3 regions of the Peribacillus sp. NPDC097197 genome follow, and region 1 is predicted to be linked to each of the others. Evidence: riboswitches for the same ligand, from Rfam matches in the RefSeq annotation. Region 1 holds a riboswitch; each other region holds the start of a gene.
The links. Region 1 has a riboswitch for S-adenosylmethionine ahead of ACQKL6_RS10360 (Fur-regulated basic protein FbpA). Riboswitches for the same ligand answer to the same signal wherever they lie in the genome.
Positions count from the first base shown of each region.

Region 1 (2,270 bases):
ACCTGTATAGGCAAGGGTAATCGGAGTTGGTTCGGTATTTTCCAATTCCTCAGAACTAATTCCGAACTCCTTGCAGTAGCTCCTATGCAAATCCATTTCTACCTGTAGAGTCTCATTTAAAATACTCGCAAATTTGGTCATGATCTCAAGGTTAGTGGCCTTGATGGTCCCTAAGGCAAAAAGCTTGGCATAATCCATAAGATAGATATAGTCCTGCTTTAAGTAATAGGCGAATTTCTTTTCTGATAGTGTCCCGTCTCCAATTGCTTGAACGAAAGGATGAGTATGATTCTTTTTCCAAATTTCTTTTGAACGTTCGTGAAGTCTAGCACTGAAAGTTTTCATTTGGGTTTTCGCCATGATTTTTCCCCCTTATAATTCATTCACATACAAAGGAGGGGAGTGTCCAAAAATGAAGAACAGCCGCTTTCATATAGAAAGCGGCTGTTCTAGGAATGTACGAATCCCTTTTTCAACCTGCTTTCCTCCGCTGGTATGACCAGATCAGGTACAAAGGGTTTGATTCTCAGCCTATTAATGGCTCCCCTAGCAGTTTATTATTCAATTAAACGAAAACCCCGTTCCTGAAAACGGAACGGGGCAGATGGATGAAGTCAAATATACGACGACGATATCATCCACTTTCCTCCGCCGGCATCACCCGGATCAGGTTCAAAGGGTCCGGAACATCATTCCATCTCAGTCTTTTAGAAGACTCCCCTAGTGGTATTTCGTATGTGATTATTGTCATCATATCAGATAAAAAGGAAAATGCAACCTTTGAATCCAATAGAATTTTATGAGTATCTTGTGGCGTGAAAGGGGTAGTAGGATAAAATCCCCATTGGCAAATGGAGCATACCTAACCCACGGTCAATTGGAGGAAAATATAGTTATTAGCAAAATAGGGATATGGTCTTACCTTGTGCTAAAAGGGCACACGGAAAAATAATATAAAAATTAAAAATTAAAAATTATTTGAATGCAATTGACTTATCCTTGCAAGTGGGATAAAATCATGTCAAAATCATTTATATTCTGTATTCTTATCCAGAGAGGTGGAGGGACTTGGCCCTATGAAACCTCGGCAACAGACCCATCGGGGAACTGTGCTTCTTCCAACAAGCAATCGCTTGGAAGATAAGAAGAGACGAACGGACCTCTGTCGACCTCTTCTTGGATTAGAAGGGGTTTTTATTTTTGTCAAATAGGGTTTAAGAATCCCGTACAACAGGTATATATATTTTGGCTTTAGCAAAGCCTATAAGATTAGGGGCATTATATGTGGAAAATATGAATAAAAGGAAAGGGGCCATTCATATGGCAGAGTTTTTCGAGAAAAAAGAACAGAGGAGAGCATTGTTGATAGAAGAACTATTATCAAATGGTGTATACAAAACCTCTGATGAAAAGCATCTCTATGATGCTCCATTAAAAGCTCTTGAAGATGAATATAAGATTGTTATAGATAAATCAGGTAATGAGTCACCTCCAGAGTGCATGACTTAGTTAACCTATAGTGAACAATCAAAGAGAAAAAGCATTTGCTGTGTAAAGGCAAATGCTTTTTCTCTTTGAACTGACATAAAAAGTACAAAATAGAAAAATATAATGGGTATTTTGTCACATTTCACTAGTGAAATAACATATTTAAAACATGTAAAATGATTGATTTCGCCTAGTGCTTTGGTTATGATAAAAATGTAAAATAATTGAAAAATAGGAAGTGATTATATTGAAGCCTCCTCATATAACAACAGTTGAAAAAATTGAAGAAAAACGAAAAGAAATGATTATGTTAGCAAAAAATTATGGTTTGACAAGCAGGATGACCATTCAAGCAAGTCAAGAGTTGGATTCTTTATTGAATGCGGTCACACATATAAAATTCCTGGGAGTTTGTCGCGAATAATCAGTACATCCCACTAGACCATTCAAATCCAGGCAATCGCCTTTTGCAATGGAAGTCATGTAGTGACACGTTTACCAAGAATGACCAAATCGCGTTCCACTCCATCGAGTTCTGCTATTTTCGGTAAATGCGCCCATTTTTCAAAACCAAATTTTGAAAAAAGCTTAATACTTGGTGCATTGTGTGCGAAAATAAATCCAAGAAGTGTCTTAATCCCTATCTTCGGACTCACCTCTATAGCCTTTTGGATTGAAAGTTGTCCAATTCCTTTCCCACGGAACTCCTCATCTATATAGATGCTAATTTCAGCGGTAAAATCATATGCGGGTCTACCATAAAAAGATTGAAAACTCATCCA
Region 1 is NZ_JBNNST010000006.1:174,469-176,738, forward strand. Features, by position in the region: gene tenA (thiaminase II) at 1-360, opposite strand, end outside; TPP riboswitch at 466-558, opposite strand; TPP riboswitch at 627-732, opposite strand; SAM riboswitch class I at 1,044-1,147, shown strand; gene ACQKL6_RS10360 (Fur-regulated basic protein FbpA) at 1,246-1,509, shown strand; gene ACQKL6_RS10365 (aspartyl-phosphate phosphatase Spo0E family protein) at 1,736-1,912, shown strand; gene ACQKL6_RS10370 (GNAT family N-acetyltransferase) at 1,968-2,270, opposite strand, start outside.

Region 2 (2,270 bases), on a different contig from region 1:
GGTTATCCCGCCGAACACCTTAGCCTTTGGAAGGCCGGCCAAAGTCGTTCGTGAAATTAATGAGGAAGATCGCCAGGATATGGATCGCATTGTCCGGGAATATGCTGAAAAAGGACAACTCTATAAACAGGCTGACCGAATAAAGTAACACCAATCGTATGATTACAAAAAACGCTTAGCTAAAAATAGGATTCCTTGAATTATTCCCTAGGAAGCCATATTTAATCCTATTTTTGCCCATCAAAAAAGGTGCCTTGCATTAAAGCAAGGCACCTTTTCTCATATGATTTACGCTTTAGCTTGTGTTTTTAAAGCTTCTGCTTTATCCGTACGCTCCCAAGGCAAATCAACATCTGTACGGCCGAAGTGACCATATGCAGCTGTTTGCTTGTAGATTGGGCGACGTAGGTCAAGCATCTTGATGATACCAGCTGGACGTAGGTCGAAATTCGCCTCTACCAATTCCACTAGCACCTCTTCACTTACTGTTCCCGTTCCAAATGTATCGATTGAGATGGATACAGGCTTAGCCACGCCGATTGCGTAGGCCAATTGCACTTCCGCTTTGTCAGCCAGGCCAGCAGCTACGATGTTCTTCGCAACGTAACGAGCGGCATATGCAGCAGAACGGTCCACTTTTGTTGCATCTTTACCAGAGAAAGCACCGCCGCCGTGACGAGCGTATCCGCCGTACGTATCAACGATGATTTTACGGCCAGTAAGACCAGCATCCCCTTGAGGTCCGCCGATTACAAAACGGCCAGTCGGGTTGATGAAGTATTTCGTATCTTCATTGATTAAGTCAGCCGGTACGACCGCATTAATCACATGTTCTTTTAAGTCGGCTTGAATTTGTTCAAGTGTCACTTCAGGATCATGTTGTGTGGAGATGACGATTGTGTCTACACGTACAGGTAGGTTATTTTCATCATATTCAACCGTTACCTGCGTTTTTCCATCAGGACGTAAATAACTTAGCGTGCCATCTTTACGAACTTGAGAAAGACGGAATGATAGCTTATGAGCCAATGAAATGGGAAGTGGCATAAGCTCTTCCGTTTCATTGCACGCGAATCCGAACATAAGACCTTGGTCCCCTGCACCGATAGCATCGATTTCCTCATCGGACATCGTACCTTCACGTGCTTCCAATGCTTTATCAACACCCGCTGCAATATCAGCAGACTGCTCATCGATCGAGCTTAGCACAGCACAAGTCTCGGCATCGAAACCATATTTCGCACGAGTGTACCCGATACCTGCAATCGTATCGCGGACAATGCGTGAAATATCCACGTAAGCCGATGTTGTAATTTCTCCAGCAACAAGTACAAGACCTGTCGTTACACTTGTTTCACACGCAACGCGTGCATTTGCATCCTTAGCTAGGATTGCATCTAAAATGGAATCTGAAATCTGATCACAAATTTTATCCGGATGGCCTTCTGTCACAGATTCAGAAGTAAATAGACGTTTCTTTGACATCTTATTTCCTCCTTGGAAGTTAGTATGTTGTAGGCATGAGCCTGATCTTTTACGGAACTCGTTTCCCTTATTAGTTTCAATCATAGACACAGAATTAATGAATAAAAACACAAAAACCTTCCCTGGCAATGAGGAAAGGTTTAAAAATTCTATCATCTATCCTTTCACTCTTATCGTTCAAGGGTTTTTTACCTTGCTCAGGTTAGCACCATCACCACTATTCCTTGAAGGTTCATCGCTTTATTTTCGGCGATTGACCTTGGAGTCAAGTTCAATATGGCAGGTTGCTGGGTTTCAAAGGGCCTGTCCCTCCACCAACTCGGGATAAGAGAATCCGTACAATTTAAGATACTATCGTATTTAGTCTGAATTTGTCAATGTTTTTCTAAATAGAACATTTTTCCCCAATGAAAAATAAAAAAACTTTTTATCTGGCACAGCCGGACTATAAATAGTATTCTTAAAGAGTGTAAACTAAGAAGATAAGACCATTTACTTACAATGGATAAATCAGACAAAATGAACATACCATCCGAACCCCTATATTCATCCCTTTTTCAGATACATAAATGGTTGTTCACTTCTTTTCTTCCTATATAAATGAAAAGGTACACTAATCCTAAAACGGGACTTCACAAAGACTTGTGGCAGCAATCGTTTTTCACATCCTAGATTCACTTCATCCAGATCGTCTCCCGAATCAACCAGATTCAAAAACATCCATCCAGGATGACTCACTGCAAGTATATGCCCGCACTATACATAAGGTTACACTCGAAGTGAGA
Region 2 is NZ_JBNNST010000007.1:45,023-47,292, reverse strand. Features, by position in the region: gene ACQKL6_RS11040 (gamma carbonic anhydrase family protein) at 1-148, shown strand, start outside; gene metK (methionine adenosyltransferase) at 289-1,485, opposite strand; SAM riboswitch class I at 1,653-1,816, opposite strand.
Region 2: linked by a shared signal. The riboswitch ahead of metK (methionine adenosyltransferase) and the one ahead of ACQKL6_RS10360 (Fur-regulated basic protein FbpA) in region 1 are both predicted to bind S-adenosylmethionine.

Region 3 (2,270 bases), on a different contig from region 1:
ATTCTTCCCTTAAAACTAGCTTCGTTTTCGGCGTTACAAACAGGTCACCCGAAAACAGCATGCCATTACTATGGTTCAGGTAAACCATATGGTCCCTCGAATGCCCTGGCGTAAAGATTGGCTCCCATGTTTGAGTGCGTGAATGGACGACCCCTCCTAATGGTTCTGCCTTGAAGGCATCCCTATCTCCCCAAAAAACTCTACGGTAAACGGGATATTCTGCATCCTTTGCACAAATATCGAGGGACATCGGATGAATATAGATGGGAACGTTCCTATGTTCCTGTATCCATGCGGCCCCACCCGTATGGTCCTCATGATAATGCGTCAGCGCAACCATATCGTAATCAGCGGTTTCAAAGAATGGAGTAAGTTCCTTCAACAAGATTTTTGCACCCGTATCAACTAACATGCCATCGGTTAAGAACACATTCACGCTCATGCCTGATTTGTTTCCTTCCGGTGTCCCTTTTACGCAAACCACATCGTTTATCGTTTTCATTTCCAGCATGACTTTCCACCCCAATCATTTTTTTGGAAAAACTCATCATCCTTTATTTACTAATTTACTTACAATAAATGTATTATCTCTCCATACTTTTTACAAGTATAATATTTTTTCTAATGATGGGAGTGATCAAAGTCCATATTCTTACGCAGACAGGCCATGTAAGATCCGGGACGTTCCGTGTAACTTAGCAAATGGCCACTATAATCTGGGCAAGTAGATCGTTTGATTCATAATCTTGATAAAATTCAAAAAATAATTGACATTACTGTATTTAACAAATAATATAGATTATATTAAAAAAATAATAAAATACTAAAATAGTAATTAACTTATCAAGAGTGACTGAGGGACCAGGCCCTATGACGTCCGGCAACCGCCCCACATCGGGAATGGTGCCCCTTCCTGCAGAATGAAATACCATTCTGAAAGATAAGACGGGATATAATTTCGCTGCCTCTTTCTGAATGATAGAGGTAGCTTTTTTATGTATAAGGAGGATAGCATCATGATTGAAATTCGTTCAGTTCGAAAGGAATATATCTCGAAGAATACCCGAGTTATCGGAGTGGATAATGTATCTTTAACCATTCAAACGGGAGAGGTTTATGGGATTGTCGGGTATAGCGGCGCGGGAAAGAGTTCATTGATTCGCTGTCTGAATCTTCTTGAGCGTCCGACCAATGGTAGCATCATCATCGATGGCGTCGACTTAACAACCTTATCAAGCCAGGAGCTTCGCAAACAACGCCAGAAAATCGGCATGATATTTCAGCATTTTTCCCTAGTCAGTTCCAAAACGGTTTTTGACAATATCTCCTTCGCCTTGAAAGCCGCCCATCAACCAAAGGAGGTCATTACTAACCGCGTTCTGGAACTTTTGGATATCGTTGGCCTTCGGGATAAAAAAGATGTTTATCCGGCTCAACTCAGTGGCGGACAAAAACAGCGGGTAGGCATTGCACGGGCCTTAGCGAATGACCCTACCGTCCTATTATGTGATGAAGCGACATCAGCCCTTGATCCAACCACTACGAAGTCGATCTTACAGTTGTTGAAAAAGATCAATAAAGAACTGGGCATCACCATCGTGCTGATCACCCATGAAATGGAAGTGGTCAAGGAACTGTGCCATCGTGTCTCCGTCATGCAAGATGGACGAATTATTGAAGATGGCCCTGTTTATGAAATATTTTCACAACCCAAACAAGAACTGACTAAGCAGTTCATCAGCAGCGTGCTGGATTTTGAACTTCCTCCCCACCTTATAAGGGAAAACAAAGGAACGATTATCAAAATACAATTTGAAGGGCAAACCGCTGGTGAATCGATTCTCTCGGATACTCTACAAAACTATTCTGTCAGAGGGAATATCCTGCACGGGAAAATTGAATATATCCAGGATATCCCTCTAGGAATCTTGATCATCGAATTGATTGGTGAGCCTGAAGAAGTGCAAGTAGCCCTTGAATACATAATAAGCCGGACCCGATCCGTGGAGGTGTTAAAGCATGTCACTGCTTGATTCCATCATCAATATTTTGCCTGACCTTAATAAAGCCTTTCTGGAAACGATTTATATGGTCGGAATTTCCCTTGCGGTTGCCCTCCTGATTGGACTGCCTCTAGGAGTATTGCTGTTTACGACGACCAGGAATTTGTTCTTTGAAAATATCACGTTGAATCGGTCCCTCGGTTTCGTGGTTAATCTAGTCCGCTCGATTCCGTTTATCATTCTTTTAGTCGCTTTGCTTCCTTTAAC
Region 3 is NZ_JBNNST010000018.1:54,778-57,047, forward strand. Features, by position in the region: gene ACQKL6_RS18195 (MBL fold metallo-hydrolase) at 1-511, opposite strand, end outside; SAM riboswitch class I at 838-947, shown strand; gene ACQKL6_RS18200 (methionine ABC transporter ATP-binding protein) at 1,017-2,033, shown strand; gene ACQKL6_RS18205 (methionine ABC transporter permease) at 2,020-2,270, shown strand, end outside.
Region 3: linked by a shared signal. The riboswitch ahead of ACQKL6_RS18200 (methionine ABC transporter ATP-binding protein) and the one ahead of ACQKL6_RS10360 (Fur-regulated basic protein FbpA) in region 1 are both predicted to bind S-adenosylmethionine.